2 regions of the Fictibacillus arsenicus genome follow, and region 1 is predicted to be linked to the other one. Evidence: a T-box and tRNA genes for the amino acid it is inferred to sense, from the RefSeq annotation. Region 1 holds a T-box; the other holds one or more tRNA genes.
What was found. A T-box is a leader RNA that pairs with one kind of tRNA and senses whether it is charged. The one in region 1 lies ahead of tyrS (tyrosine--tRNA ligase), so its partner is inferred to be a tRNA-Tyr.
Positions count from the first base shown of each region.

Region 2: it has a tRNA-Tyr gene. The T-box ahead of tyrS (tyrosine--tRNA ligase) is inferred to sense a tRNA for this amino acid. The anticodon was not compared.

Region 1 covers NZ_CP016761.1:2,821,045-2,828,817, reverse strand. Annotated here, with positions in the region: gene acsA (acetate--CoA ligase) at 1-322, shown strand, start outside; gene ABE41_RS14535 (transglycosylase domain-containing protein) at 353-3,220, opposite strand; T-box leader at 3,347-3,572, shown strand; gene tyrS (tyrosine--tRNA ligase) at 3,626-4,885, shown strand; partial or broken gene ABE41_RS14525 (aldo/keto reductase) at 4,950-5,852, shown strand; gene rpsD (30S ribosomal protein S4) at 6,403-7,005, opposite strand; gene megL (methionine gamma-lyase) at 7,352-7,773, shown strand, end outside.
Region 2 covers NZ_CP016761.1:147,459-155,231, forward strand. Annotated here, with positions in the region: rRNA gene ABE41_RS00840 (23S ribosomal RNA) at 194-3,195, shown strand; rRNA gene rrf (5S ribosomal RNA) at 3,345-3,460, shown strand; tRNA gene ABE41_RS00850 (tRNA-Asn) at 3,490-3,564, shown strand; tRNA gene ABE41_RS00855 (tRNA-Thr) at 3,574-3,649, shown strand; tRNA gene ABE41_RS00860 (tRNA-Glu) at 3,667-3,741, shown strand; tRNA gene ABE41_RS00865 (tRNA-Val) at 3,769-3,844, shown strand; tRNA gene ABE41_RS00870 (tRNA-Thr) at 3,850-3,925, shown strand; tRNA gene ABE41_RS00875 (tRNA-Tyr) at 4,034-4,118, shown strand; tRNA gene ABE41_RS00880 (tRNA-Gly) at 4,166-4,239, shown strand; tRNA gene ABE41_RS00885 (tRNA-Ala) at 4,248-4,323, shown strand; gene rocF (arginase) at 5,060-5,959, shown strand; gene ABE41_RS20435 (aspartyl-phosphate phosphatase Spo0E family protein) at 5,988-6,158, opposite strand; gene sigW (RNA polymerase sigma factor SigW) at 6,360-6,935, shown strand; gene ABE41_RS00905 (zf-HC2 domain-containing protein) at 6,943-7,608, shown strand.

The DNA.
Region 1 (7,773 bases):
TGTTGGACCGTTTGAGGTGGAGAGCAAGCTTGTTGAACATCCGGCTGTTGCAGAAGCAGGTGTAATTGGTAAGCCAGACCCTGTTCGCGGAGAAATTATTAAAGCATTCATCGCCTTGCGTTCTGGCTATGAGCCAAACGACGAGCTGATAGAAGAGATTAGAAGTTTTGTGAAATCAGGACTCGCAGCGCATGCGGCTCCACGTGAGATTGAATTCCGGGATAAACTTCCAAAAACACGAAGCGGTAAAATTATGCGTCGTGTACTAAAGGCTTGGGAGCTTGATCTTCCAACAGGCGACCTTTCTACAATGGAAGACTAAGCGTATATAAGACAGGAAAAACCCTCGAAATCAATTCGAGGGTTTTTTGTCTTTCTTTTTATTATCTTGTGTAGTTGCTGGTGGAGGATCTCCTGTACCTGGATCAGTTGGAGGTGGTGGAGGATCCTGTGGTTTATCTGGTTTATCTCCATCTCCCCCAGTCGGAGGAGGAGTTCCGGGTTCTGCCGGCGGTTTCTTTTCCCCTACTTGAACTTTTGTTTGAGCAGCTGATTCTTTCCCAGAGATATCAACGGCTGTTACATAGACAACTCCATTAGGAACTTTCGCAGAAGTTTTATCTGCTGTAACGGATCCTATTTTATTAAACGATTTGCCATCTGTTGAATGATAGATTCTGTATCCAATCACATCATTCTCACCATGTGCTGACCACGATAATACGCCATCAGACATTTTTGCTCCTGCAACAGGTGATGGCACTTTGCCATTCTCTTTTAACTCTTTCTCAGGAACGATGTTGCTCAAGAGATCAATTTTTTGGGTAAGCTTATTCAGGGTTTCTAATCCGAGCTCCTTTAAGAATTCTTCTTTTATAAGCACACCCTCTTTAGTAAATTCTTCAGGTGTAGTTGGTAGTGCTTTATATTTTGCATCTCCAACAACTACATAACGGCCTTTTGTTAAAGTATCATCTACTTCTTTAGGAGTGAACTTTGCATTAAACAAATCTGTTGTTACAAGACCCGCACTTCGGCAAAGATCAGATGGAAGTTTACCAGAGATTCCACAAATTTCACGGCGTACAATTCCTGAAGGCATCGCAAATCTTTGTTCAGGATCAACTAATTGAGGTGCGTGTTTATGAGCTACATTTATAAGCTGAGCCCATATGGTCTGATTTCTTTGACCGGTGTTACCAGCTAAATCAGCAGGTGTGTCATAACCAATCCAAACTCCGAATGTAACATTAGGATTAGAGGCCACAAACCATGAATCTTTATCTTCATTGGTTGTTCCTGTCTTACCAGCCCAATCAGACTGAAATGCCAGTTTTCGAGGTACACCTGCGGCAGTACCAGATGACAGTACATCTCTCATCATATCAATCATTAGATATGATGTTTGCGGACTATAAACTTGTTTCGGTTCACTTTTATGCTGATAGATTACTTCACCATCATTCGTTTCTATTCTATCAATCATATAAGCATCAACAAATTTCCCGCTGTTTGCAAATGTAGAAAAAGCATTAACATTTTCTTCGACTGTAACCCCTATATCTAGAGCACCTAGTGCCATTGCAGTGTGGGCTCTATCACCTTTAGTAAGAGTAGTTACCCCCATTTGAATCAGCTTTTCAGTAGCTTTCGCATGATCTACTCTTTGATAAGATCTGATAGCAGGAATATTTCTAGATTTCTTAAGTGAGTGACGAACAGAAACTAGACCATCAAAATCTTTATCATAGTTATTAGGTTTCCATCCATTTATGTCGATTGGAGTGTCAGGTACGATTGTTCCTGGCTGAACTTTGCCTGTTTCGACAGCATAAGAGTATGCGAGTAATGGCTTCATTGTTGAACCGTTTTGTCTAGGTGCGCTTGTCGCATGATTGGTTTGTTCTCTATTAAAATCACGCCCGCCAACAAAACTGATTATCTTTCCTGTTTTATTGTCAATTAATGTTGCTCCGACTTCTTCAGGCTGTGGTTTTTCAAGTTTTATTCGCTGACCTTTATTATTGTATACATACTGATTAGCTGGTCCGAACAATCCATCATTTTTAACAACCTGCTGCATTTCATCATAAATTTTTTGATTGATAGTTGTATGAATTTTAATTCCTTTTTGCCTGATTTGAATACGTGCGTTATCCTGATATTCTTTTAATTCTTCAGGAGTTAATTCTTCTACTTTCTTACCGTCTTTTTCAGCCTCTAATTTTGTAAGAACTTCAACTGTACGCTTTTGTACTTCAACTGTTAAAAACGGATACTTTTCAAAAGAAGATTGCTTATTGGTCGTTAAATTTTTCTTAATGTCATATTTAATCGCTTCATCATATTCAGCTTGTGTAATCGTTCCAGCCGAGAGCATACGGTTTAGAACAGTCTTCATCCGTTTTAAGCCTGCTGAAATATCTTCTTTTGGCTCACCGCCATTGTTGAAAGGCGTGTACACGAACGGGTTCTTCGGAAGTCCTGCTATGTAAGCTGATTGCGCCAAATTAAGCTTGGAAGCTTTGACTCCAAATATACCTTCAGATGCTGCCTGGATTCCTGCCACGTTTCGTCCAGAAGAATTACGGCCATAAGGGACGATATTGAGATAAGCTTCAAGGATCTCATCCTTCTTTAATACTTTTTCAAGACGCATAGCTAAAAGTATTTCTTTTGCTTTTCTATCAAATGAAACTTCATTCGTAAGAATTTGATTTTTTATTAGCTGCTGTGTCAGCGTACTTCCGCCTGTGACGATTGCGGCACCAGAAAATTCTTCATACATTGCACGCAGAATCGCTTTTGGCACTATGCCTTTATGTTCATAAAAGTATTGATCTTCTGTAGAAATAATCGCTTTAATTACGTATGGAGAAACGTCTTTTAGTTTAATTTCTTGCCTGTCCAAGTCTGATTGAAGTTTACCCATGTATTGATCGTTATCAAAATAAACAGTGCTTGTTTCCTCGTAGTTGTAGATGTCTTCTTTCATAGCCGAGTAAGCGCGTACTGGTTCATCCTTTACTAGTGAAGCAAAGAATCCTGCTCCTACTCCAGCTGCGAAAACACCACCCAAAACAAAAAGAACTGTGACAATCAAAAACATGTTCCAAGTAACGTTATATGTAATTCGTGCTGTTCGAATAATACTTTTTTCATTCAAAAAGTGGACAAATTTCTCCCATTTTTGTTTAAGTCCATCAAAATGAGACATCATTTGGTACTCCCCCCCCTGTGTATAAGTATAACATACGGTCGAATTGTGAAAATGGGCAGTTTTTTTGAAATTATAAGATTGACATGAATTTCGTCCATATGGTAAAAATAAAAGAACAATAATAATGATAAAGCTAAGATAGGAATAAGTAGCAGATGTCTCCCTGTTTCAGAAAGCTGGTGGTTGATGCAAACCAGCACATAGGCAGTTTGTGAATTACCTCCTGGAGCTTTCCTTGTGAACCGTTTAGTAGCAAGGAACGGATTGAAACCGTTATGAAATGAAGTGAAAAGCTTTTTTTAGCGAGCTTTTAATTAGGGTGGTACCGCGAGATTGTAATCACGTCCCTTTCAATTTGAAAGGGACTTTTTTTATTGCCATTAAAAAGAGAAAGGAAAGAAAGAGATGAACATTTTACAAGACTTAGAATTTAGAGGTCTGCTTAATCAGGTTACAGATCGAGAAGGGCTTGAAAAAGAACTTGAAAGCGGTAAAGTAAAGCTCTACTGTGGATTTGATCCTACAGCAGACAGTCTTCATATTGGTAACTTACTGCCGATTCTTACATTAAGAAGATTTCAGGAAGCAGGGCATCAGCCTTATGCTCTTGTCGGCGGAGGTACAGGTTTGATTGGTGACCCTAGCGGAAGACAGACAGAAAGAACATTAAACGAAGCTGAAATCGTCGTTCAATGGACGGAAAAAATTAAAAGCCAGCTTTCCAGGCTACTTGATTTTGAAAGAGAAGGTAACCCTGCAAATACAGTGAATAACTACGATTGGCTTAGCGAACTTACAATGATTGAATTTCTGCGGGATGTAGGGAAGAATTTCTCTATTAACTACATGCTTGCTAAGGATTCTGTAGATTCACGTTTAGAAGGCGGTATTTCTTTTACTGAGTTTTCATACATGATTTTGCAGTCTTATGACTTCTTAAATCTTTTCCAAAAAGAAGATATTAAGCTGCAGATCGGCGGAAGTGATCAGTGGGGCAACATTACTGCAGGAATGGAGTTAATCAGACGATCTGGAGAAGAAGAGAAGGCTTTTGGATTAACCATACCTTTGATTACTAAAGCGGATGGCACAAAGTTCGGGAAAACAGCATCAGGAACAATTTGGTTAGATGCTGAAAAAACGACGCCATATGAGTTCTACCAGTTCTGGGTGAATGCAGCAGATGCTGACGTTATTAACTGGCTGAAATACTTTACATTCTTATCTAAGGACCAAATTGCAGATCTTGAAAAATCAATGGCTGAAGCTCCTGAAAAGCGTGAAGCGCAAAAAGCTTTAGGACGTGAAGTAACAACGCTTGTTCATGGAGAAAAAGCATACCTTCAAGCAGTGAAAATAACTGAAGCACTATTCAGCGGGAATCTTAGCGATCTTACTGCAAATGAAATCGAACAAGGATTTAAAGATGTTCCATCGTTTTCTGTAGAGAACCAAGCGGACATGAACATTGTAGATCTTTTAGTTGAAGCAAAGATTTCTCCATCTAAGCGTCAGGCAAGAGAAGATGTGACAAACGGTGCTGTTTCTGTAAATGGCGACAAGGTTCAAGACCTCTCATATACGATTGATGCGAAAGACAGAATCGAAAATCGTTTTGTTATCCTTAGAAGAGGGAAGAAGAAGTACACATTAATCAGATACTAAATATATAAAGGAAAGAACCCTTTAACTATAGGGTTCTTCTCTATTTTCGAAAGGATGTGCAGCTATGAAACGAATTCAAATCGCAGAAGATCTTTCTTTCTCACAAATCATTCACGGACACTGGCGTTTAGCTGAATGGAACTTAACCTCAGAAGAATTACTTCATCTTGTAGAGCAATGTATAGAAGCAGGCATTACGACATTTGATCATGCAGATATTTATGGAAATTATATGTGTGAAGAAATCTTTGGACAAGCTCTTGCTTTAAAACCATCACTAAGAAAAGATATTCAAATCGTTACAAAATGCGGCATCAAACTGGTATCGGAAAACAGACCGCATCATAAGATAAAATCCTACGACACAAGCAAAGAGCATATCATTAAGTCTGCTGAGAATTCATTGCAAAAGATGAACACTGAATATCTCGATGTTCTTTTGATTCATCGCCCAGATCCTTTTATGGATCCGTACGAAACGGCTGAAGCTTTTCATCAATTAAAAGAACAATGAAAAGTAAGGCACTTTGGCGTTTCTAATTTCACGCCGCGCCAAATGGAAATGTTGCAGCGTGAATTCAATGGCCCTTTAGTAACAAATCAGATTGAATTATCAGTACTTCATGAACAGTCTTTCTTTGATGGCACGATTAATTATCTTCAAAAAGAAAACATTAAACCTATGGCTTGGTCTCCATTAGCTGGAGGAAAACTTTTTAAAGGACAAGATGAAAAAAGTCTAAGAGCAAGGAAAGTTCTTGAGAAAGTTGCAAAAGAAACAGGTGCTGCGTCGATAGATGAAGTTGCCTATGCATGGCTGCTTGCTCATCCTGCAGAAGTGATGCCGATTGTCGGCAGCGGACAAATGAAGCGGATTCAATCAGCGATCAATGCTGCAAATATCACTTTAACCCGTGAACAATGGTTTGATATTCTTCAAGAGAGCATGGGGAAAGAAGTAGATTAATAAACGAAAGAAGGGGCTGTCCCAAAAGTAATGTAAACTTACTTTTGGGAGCCCCGATTTTTTGTTTTCACAAATAAAAAATAAATAATATACATTAAAAGACTGTTTTCGCAATCTTTGTTGCTCTTGGTAGTGGTTGATTTCCGTTACAGGATGCTCGCTTTCCGCGGAGCGTGCGGTGAGCCTCTCGAGTGCTATCCTCGTTTTTAGTTACTTTGAGCGAAAAAGGAAGATTTTGAGCGAAACCAAAGGTAGTTTGAGCGAAACGAGTGGATCTTGAGCGTAACTCGGCGTTTTTGAGCCAAACTCAATAATTCTGAGCTAACGTGTAATAAATTTAAGAACACGTACCGTGAACTTGCATCAACAAAGGACAGGAGATAGGGCTAACTAAAATGACGCTTACGCTTTTCGTCTCGCACCTTGCACTTCAATCACCTTGTCAATGAAAAGGATGGAAAATTGAACCAAAAGCAACAATCTTTTAGAAAATAGCCTTAGAAGAAGAAAAAACCTGAAGCCCATAATGGGTTTCAGGTTTTTTAAACTCTTAACGAGAATAGTATTCAACGATAAGTTGTTCTGTGATCTCAGCTGGAAGCTCAGAACGCTCTGGTAAGCGAGTGAAAGTACCTTCCAATTTGTTTTCGTCAAAAGTTAAGAAGTCAGGTACGAAGTTGTTTACTTCGATAGCTTCTTTAACAGCAGTAAGGTTGCGTGACTTTTCACGAACTCCGATTACATCTCCAGGAGAAAGACGGTAAGAAGCGATGTCAACACGCTTTCCGTTTACTGTGATGTGACCGTGGTTTACTAATTGACGAGCTGCACGGCGTGTGCGAGCAAGACCAAGACGGTAAACAACGTTGTCTAAACGAGCTTCTAATAGAGCCATGAAGTTTTCACCATGGATACCAGGCATTTTACCAGCATCATTGAAAATGCGGCGGAATTGACGCTCATTTACACCGTACATGAAACGAAGCTTTTGCTTCTCTTGTAGTTGTAAACCATATTCAGAGATTTTCTTACGTTGAGTAGGACCATGTTGTCCTGGAGCGTAAGGACGCTTTGATAATTCTTTTCCTGTTCCGCTTAGAGAAATTCCAAGACGACGGGAAACTTTCCATGTTGAACCTGTATAACGAGCCATTAATGACTCCTCCTTCACTTGTTTGTTTTGTGTTAAAACAATACAGTGACTATGACCTTTTCAAGAGCTTATTTTGTATGAAAAACACTTTCACTTCAGCAGCCATGAAGCTACACGGTGTTCCCTGATTTGAAAAATCAAGGTACAAAATAATAACTGTTGATGGGCACAGTGCTACTTATTTTACACAAAGAACAGTATAAACTTTTTTTGTCCCTTATGTCAACCATGCCTGTTATACACACAAAAATTTTAGAGGACAATTTGTAAAAAAGTACTCAATCATATATGATAATAATTAAGAAAGCGCTTACATTTTTAAATCGTCCTAAAAGGAGAACTCGAGATGGATACAAAACGCTTTGAAACTGAAGTAATTCATAAAGGCTATCATGCTCTGCAGCATCATGGAAGTTTGTCTCCTCCAATATTTCAGACGTCTACGTTTGTGTTTGATACCGCTGAAACTGGAGCAAGCCGTTTTGCTGGTGAACAAGAAGGATACATTTATTCACGGTTAAGCAATCCAACTGTTGCGATGCTTGAAGAACGGATTGCTTCTATGGAAAGTGGTGAAAAAGGACTGGCTTTTGGATCCGGAATGGCTGCAGTATCAGCTATTTTACTTGGTCTTACTAAAACGGGTGATCATATTCTTTGTTCAGAAGGTGTGTATGGCTGTACGTTCGGTCTTTTGCAGCTAATGGAAGAGAAATATCATATCACACACGATTTTCACTCCATGAGTGATGAAGATTCTATACGAGG
Region 2 (7,773 bases), 1.4 Mb from region 1:
ACCTTTTGCCTTTTGTTCAGTTTTGAGAGAACTCTCTCTCAACTAAATAACACTTTTCTAAGATTTTTTATGAAAGGGTTATTTTATATGTTCTTTGAAAACTAGATATCGACATCCAAACAAAGTAATGCAAGGCAGATAGATTATTTATCTGCGCCAAAGCAAGAATCTTTGATGTGTAAACATCATATAAGGTTAAGCTAGAAAGGGCGCACGGTGGATGCCTTGGCACTAGGAGCCGAAGAAGGACGGGACGAACACCGATATGCCTCGGGGAGCTGTAAGTAAGCACTGATCCGGGGATTTCCGAATGGGGGAACCCACCATCCGTAATGGGATGGTATCCATATCTGAATACATAGGGTATGAGAAGGCAGACCCGGGGAACTGAAACATCTAAGTACCCGGAGGAAGAGAAAGCAAATGCGATTTCCTGAGTAGCGGCGAGCGAAACGGAAACAGCCCAAACCAGAGGGCTTGCCCTCTGGGGTTGTAGGACACTCTACATGGAGTTACAAAGGAACGAAGTAGGTGAAGCGGTCTGGAAAGGCCTGCCAAAGAAGGTAACAGCCCTGTAGCTGAAACTTCGTTCCCTCCTGAGTGGATCCTGAGTACGGCGGGACACGTGAAACCCCGTCGGAATCCGGGAGGACCATCTCCCAAGGCTAAATACTCCCTAGTGACCGATAGTGAACCAGTACCGTGAGGGAAAGGGGAAAAGCACCCCGGAAGGGGAGTGAAAGAGATCCTGAAACCGTGTGCCTACAAGTAGTCGGAGCCCATTAACGGGTGACGGCGTGCCTTTTGTAGAATGAACCGGCGAGTTACGATCCCGTGCAAGGTTAAGTTGAATAGACGGAGCCGCAGCGAAAGCGAGTCTGAATAGGGCGACATAGTACGTGGTCGTAGACCCGAAACCGTGTGATCTACCCATGTCCAGGGTGAAGTTCAGGTAACACTGAATGGAGGCCCGAACCCACGCACGTTGAAAAGTGCGGGGATGAGGTGTGGGTAGGGGTGAAATGCCAATCGAACACGGAGATAGCTGGTTCTCCCCGAAATAGCTTTAGGGCTAGCCTCGCGGCAAGATTCCTGGAGGTGGAGATAGCTGGTTCTCCCCGAAATAGCTTTAGGGCTAGCCTCGCGGCAAGATTCCTGGAGGTAGAGCACTGATTGGACTAGGGGCCCCCACAGGGTTACCGAATTCAGTCAAACTCCGAATGCCAGAGAATTATCCGCGGGAGTCAGACTGCGAGTGATAAGATCCGTAGTCAAAAGGGAAACAGCCCAGACCATCAGCTAAGGTCCCAAAGTATACGTTAAGTGGCAAAGGATGTGGAGTTGCCCAGACAACCAGGATGTTGGCTTAGAAGCAGCCACCATTTAAAGAGTGCGTAATAGCTCACTGGTCGAGTGACTCTGCGCCGAAAATGTAACGGGGCTAAACGTATCACCGAAGCTATGGCTTGTACCTTTAGGTACAGGGGTAGGGGAGCGTTCGAAGTGCAGTGAAGTCAGACCGGAAGGACTGGTGGAGCGCTTTGAAGTGAGAATGCCGGTATGAGTAGCGAAAGACAAGTGAGAATCTTGTCCATCGAAAGCCTAAGGTTTCCTGAGGAAGGCTCGTCCGCTCAGGGTTAGTCGGGGCCTAAGCCGAGGCTGAAAAGCGTAGGCGATGGATAACAGGTTGATATTCCTGTACCACCTCCTTTCCGTTTGAACAATGGGGGGACGCAGTAAGGTAGGGTGAGCGCACTGATGGAATAGTGCGTCTAAGCAGTTAGGCTGTTGGATAGGCAAATCCGTCCAACGTGAAGGCTGAGCTGTGATGGCGAGGGAAATTTTAGTACCGAAGTCCCTGATCCTACACTGCCAAGAAAAGCCTCTAGTGAGGAAAGAGGTGCCCGTACCGCAAACCGACACAGGTAGGCGAGGAGAGAATCCTAAGATGATCGGGAGAACTCTCGTTAAGGAACTCGGCAAAATGACCCCGTAACTTCGGGAGAAGGGGTGCTCTGATAGGGTTTATCGCCCGAGAGAGCCGCAGTGAATAGATCCAAGCGACTGTTTAGCAAAAACACAGGTCTCTGCGAAACCGCAAGGTGAAGTATAGGGGCTGACACCTGCCCGGTGCTGGAAGGTTAAGAGGAGGGGTTATCCCTTACGGGAGAAGCTCTGAATTGAAGCCCCAGTAAACGGCGGCCGTAACTATAACGGTCCTAAGGTAGCGAAATTCCTTGTCGGGTAAGTTCCGACCCGCACGAAAGGTGTAACGACTTGGATACTGTCTCAACGAGAGACCCGGTGAAATTATAGTACCTGTGAAGATGCAGGTTACCCGCGACAGGACGGAAAGACCCCATGGAGCTTTACTGCAGCTTGATATTGGATTTTGGTACAGCTTGTACAGGATAGGTAGGAGCCTGAGAAGCCGGAGCGCCAGCTTCGGTGGAGGCGTCGGTGGGATACTACCCTGGCTGTATTGAAATTCTAACCTTGAACCGTGATCCGGTTCGGAGACAGTGTCAGGCGGGCAGTTTGACTGGGGCGGTCGCCTCCTAAACAGTAACGGAGGCGCCCAAAGGTTCCCTCAGAATGGTTGGAAATCATTCGCAGAGTGTAAAGGCACAAGGGAGCTTGACTGCGAGACCTACAAGTCGAGCAGGGACGAAAGTCGGGCTTAGTGATCCGGTGGTTCCGCATGGAAGGGCCATCGCTCAACGGATAAAAGCTACCCTGGGGATAACAGGCTTATCTCCCCCAAGAGTCCACATCGACGGGGAGGTTTGGCACCTCGATGTCGGCTCATCGCATCCTGGGGCTGAAGTAGGTCCCAAGGGTTGGGCTGTTCGCCCATTAAAGCGGTACGCGAGCTGGGTTCAGAACGTCGTGAGACAGTTCGGTCCCTATCCGTCGCGGGCGCAGGAAATTTGAGAGGAGCTGTCCTTAGTACGAGAGGACCGGGATGGACACACCGCTGGTGTACCAGTTGTTCCGCCAGGGGCATAGCTGGGTAGCTACGTGTGGACGGGATAAGTGCTGAAAGCATCTAAGCATGAAGCCCCCCTCAAGATGAGATTTCCCATCACGTTAAGTGAGTAAGACCCCTTAGAGATGATGAGGTTGATAGGTCTGGTGTGGAAGCGTGGTGACACGTGGAGCTGACAGATACTAATCGGTCGAGGGCTTATCCTTAATATTGCATGAATCGTTTGGAAACGTCGTATCTAGTTTTGAGAGAACATAATATGATGAAAATCATTAAAAAATCTCTTGCAAAATGTATGGAAATATAATAAAATTTATCTTGTCCCAACAGGATATATGATTTTGAGAGTACTAGGTCCAGTGATGATGGCGAAGAGGTCACACCCGTTCCCATACCGAACACGGAAGTTAAGCTCTTCAGCGCCGATGGTAGTTGGGGGTCTCCCCCTGTTAGAGTAGGACGTCGCTGGGCTTTATCTCAAAATACGTAAATTATATTATTCCACAGTAGCTCAGTGGTAGAGCTATCGGCTGTTAACCGATCGGTCGCAGGTTCGAGTCCTGCCTGTGGAGCCATTACTTTTTGCTTCCATAGCTCAGCAGGTAGAGTGCTTCCATGGTAAGGAAGAGGTCACCGGTTCGAGCCCGGTTGGAAGCTCCATATCATAAAAATAATATGGCCCGTTGGTCAAGCGGTTAAGACACCGCCCTTTCACGGCGGTAACACGGGTTCGAATCCCGTACGGGTCACCAACTTTTCTTTAACTGAACATAACTTTTGGAGGATTAGCTCAGCTGGGAGAGCACCTGCCTTACAAGCAGGGGGTCGGCGGTTCGAACCCGTCATCCTCCACCATTTATGCCGGTTTAGCTCAATTGGTAGAGCAACTGACTTGTAATCAGTAGGTTGGGGGTTCAAGTCCTCTAGCCGGCACCACAATTTTATTTTTATCGAACTAAAAATAAAATTGCTGTTACGAGGAATAGTCTTCATGCAACTGCTTTTAGACGCAGTAACATGTCTAGATCGATTCTTTTTTTATGTGGAGGGGTAGCGAAGTGGCTAAACGCGGCGGACTGTAAATCCGCTCCCTCCGGGTTCGGCGGTTCGAATCCGTCCCCCTCCACCATCTTTGTATAAGATTTAGAAAGACAGACAATACTGCTTTTAGATAATGCGGGTGTAGTTTAATGGTAAAACAAGAGCCTTCCAAGCTCTGGTCGTGAGTTCGATTCTCATCACCCGCTCCATTTATTCCGGGGCTTTAGCTCAGCTGGGAGAGCGCCTGCCTTGCACGCAGGAGGTCAGCGGTTCGATCCCGCTAAGCTCCACCATATACATAACAATTGATATCAGGCGATGGCCTGATTTTTTTTTATTTTTAAAGGCTGTTTTCGTAAACATTATTGCTTTTGAAAGTTGTAATATCCGCTGCAGCGGCTCGCTTTCCGCAGGGCGTGCGGTGAGCACCCTCTGTACTGCGTACAATGAGTGGGCTCATCTGCCCCGCTCATCCTGCAGGACAAGGAAGGCTCCGGCAGCGATATATCGCACGAAGAAAAAGTGATTTTCATTTTCGATGAGTCTCGCCCTTCCGCTCCAATTTAACTATTCAATGAAGAACTTTTGAAAATCGCTCAGTAGCAGCAATCTTTTAGAAATGCGCCTATTTAAAAAAGGTTAGAAGAAGGCTAGAAGATGGACTTATCCATCTTCTATTTCATTTTAATTGAAAAGCCTATAAGCGAAATTACGGCTTGGAAAAGTTAAATTATAGTCTATAAAATGTAATTACAGCTTAGAAAATAAAATTACAGTCTATAAACCATAATTACGGGTTAGAAAATAAAATGAAGACATTCCGCTGCAAGCATTTCCTTCTCCAATAAAAAAAGAACCCCATCTATTTTCCATTCTATTTCTTATAAATATGTATCCAAGCATCGAAAGCGCTTTCTTTTTGGTATATCTATGCAAAATTTTGTCCAGTTGAACCATGAAATCCCTTACAGATACAATAGTATTAGGAATTCGTTAGTTTTTATGTTTTTCATAAGGGAGGAAGAAGAAATGTTAAAAGATATATCAGTGATCGGAGTACCGATGGATTTAGGACAAATGCGACGCGGTGTAGATATGGGGCCTAGTGCTATTCGATATGCAGGAATTATTGAGCGTTTAGAAAACCTTAACTATCAGGTTGAGGATTTAGGTGATATTGAAATTGCTCGTCCAGAAAAACAAAGCATTGAAAACGAAGGTAATCTTAAAAACTTAAACGGTGTTTTGGAAGCAAGTGAAAAGCTTTCTGAATCTGTTTCCAGTGTAATTACGAACAAAAAGTTCCCGCTAGTATTAGGCGGAGATCACAGTATTGCGATTGGAACTTTAGCAGGGGTTTCAAAACATTACGAAAACCTTGGTGTTATCTGGTACGATGCTCATGGCGATCTGAATACCGCAGATACTTCTCCAAGCGGCAATATACACGGAATGCCTTTAGCTGCCAGTATCGGAATTGGTCATGAGATGCTAACGAACATCAGCGGCTATACACCTAAAGTGAAGCCGGAAAACATTGTTATCATTGGAGCGCGTTCACTAGATGAAGGTGAGAGAGAACTCATAAAAGAAAAGGGAATTAAAGTTTACACGATGCATGAAGTGGATCGTCTTGGTATGACAAAAGTTATGGAAGAGACGATCGAATATTTAGCACATACTGACGGGGTTCACCTTAGTCTTGATCTTGATGGATTAGATCCCCACGACGCCCCTGGAGTAGGTACTCCTGTACTTGGGGGAATCAGCTACAGAGAGAGTCATCTGGCGATGGAGATGCTAGCAGAAGCAGAAATTATTACTTCTGCAGAGTTTGTGGAAGTTAATCCGATTCTTGATGAGAAGAACAAAACAGCAACCGTTGCTGTCGCATTAATGGGATCTTTATTTGGAGAAAAGCTTTTATAAATCTGCTCAATCAAAAACAGTTGCCTCTTTACGGAAGCAACTGTTCTTTTTCATTTATGCGTTGATATTGATTTAGCAGCTGGTCTATTTCTTGAGAAAGTTCTACAACTTCTTCTGCAATTAAGGGTAGATGTTTCGAAAGTTCATTCATTTGCTGTCTGGAGTGTTCGATTTGTTCAATCAATAAATCCCTATACATACAAACAACCCCTCTCTTCAATCGTTTAAGTATTTTATATGATTAATATTCCCAGGCCTTATTAGTTTGAAACACCGAAACTAGAAAAAAATACCTTTTTATTTCGTCAAATTCTGCAACATGATAAAATAAAAAAATAAAGAGAATCATTGAAACTTATGGCAAGCTGGTACGTAAATAAAATCCGAGTGGTGATAATAGATGGACGCCTTAGTAGCGAATATGGTTGCCCAAGTCAAAAAAGGGGACCAGGAAGCGTTTGAAGGCATTGTAGACCTTTTTAAAGATAAAATATACCGGCATTGTTACCGGATGGTCGGCAATGGACACGAAGCAGAAGATTTAGCACAAGAAACTTTTTTAAGAGCTTACCGTAATATAAGTAAATACAACAATGAATTTAAATTTTCAACTTGGATTTTCAGAATTGCCACAAACCTATGCATCGACAGGCTCAGAAAGAAGAAACCTGATTACTACTTAGATGCTGAAGTGCCTGGCACTGACGGAGCTACGATGTATAGTCAGCTCTCATCTGAAGAACCGCTGCCTGAACAAGTCGTAACAGAAAACGAACGATGGAATGAACTGCAAGAAGAAATTATGAAGCTCCCCGAAAAGTATAGGACAGCGATTGTTCTAAAATATGTAGAAGATTTATCACTGGAAGAAATCAGCCACATCATGGACATACCCGTCCCAACTGTAAAAACTCGTATACATCGAGGCAGAGAAGCGCTGAAGAAAGTATTTCAAATGGTTGTAAAAACGAGGTGAAGAAAAAATGCAGTGTGAAGATTCTGTATTTGATGAATTGATGAACAAAGTACTCGATGGTGAAGCGACTACGGAAGAAGAGCGTGTCTTTCATGCTCATCTGGAAGAATGTGAATCATGTAAAGAAGAATACGAGTTGCTTTTAGATACTCTAAAAGAATTACAGTTACAGAACCATTCTATAAAGGCGCCTGAAGGATTTACTCAGGCTGTTATGGCAAAGCTGCCTAAAGAGAAGCAGCAGATCAAATGGAAACGATGGATGCAGCGTCATCCTGCTTTAACGGCAGCGGCGATCTTTATGTTCTTTATGGCAGCATCCGTTTTCACCAGCTATAATCAGCAAGACCTGGCTGTTGTAAAAGGAGAAGGAAACCTTCAGATTAAAAAGGCTGAAAGGGTAGTCGTTGTCCCAGCTGGAGAAACGATAAAAGGCGACCTTGTCGTTGAGAATGCAGACGTCCGAATTGAAGGAAGAGTAGAGGGCGACGTCACAGTAATAAAAGGTAATCAGTATCTTGCATCAGCAGGAGAGGTGACGGGCCACAGTCAGGAAATCGGCCAAGTTGTCGAATGGGTATGGTACAAGTTGAAATCGTTGGTTAGTACAAAAGAAGAAACAATGCAAAATAACGATAAGAGCCGTTTAGAGACGGCTTTTTTTGTTGGGTAAGGAAAATGATGCCCGGGTATCCGCGCCGCGAATTTTGTCCGGGATTGTCGTCTCGTGGTTATTTTTTAATTAACGTGCGATTATTTCATTTAACGTGAGAAAAAACGCAGCTAACGTGGGATTAATCCGGTTTAACGTGGGAATGCCGTACGTAATACCTAGTGT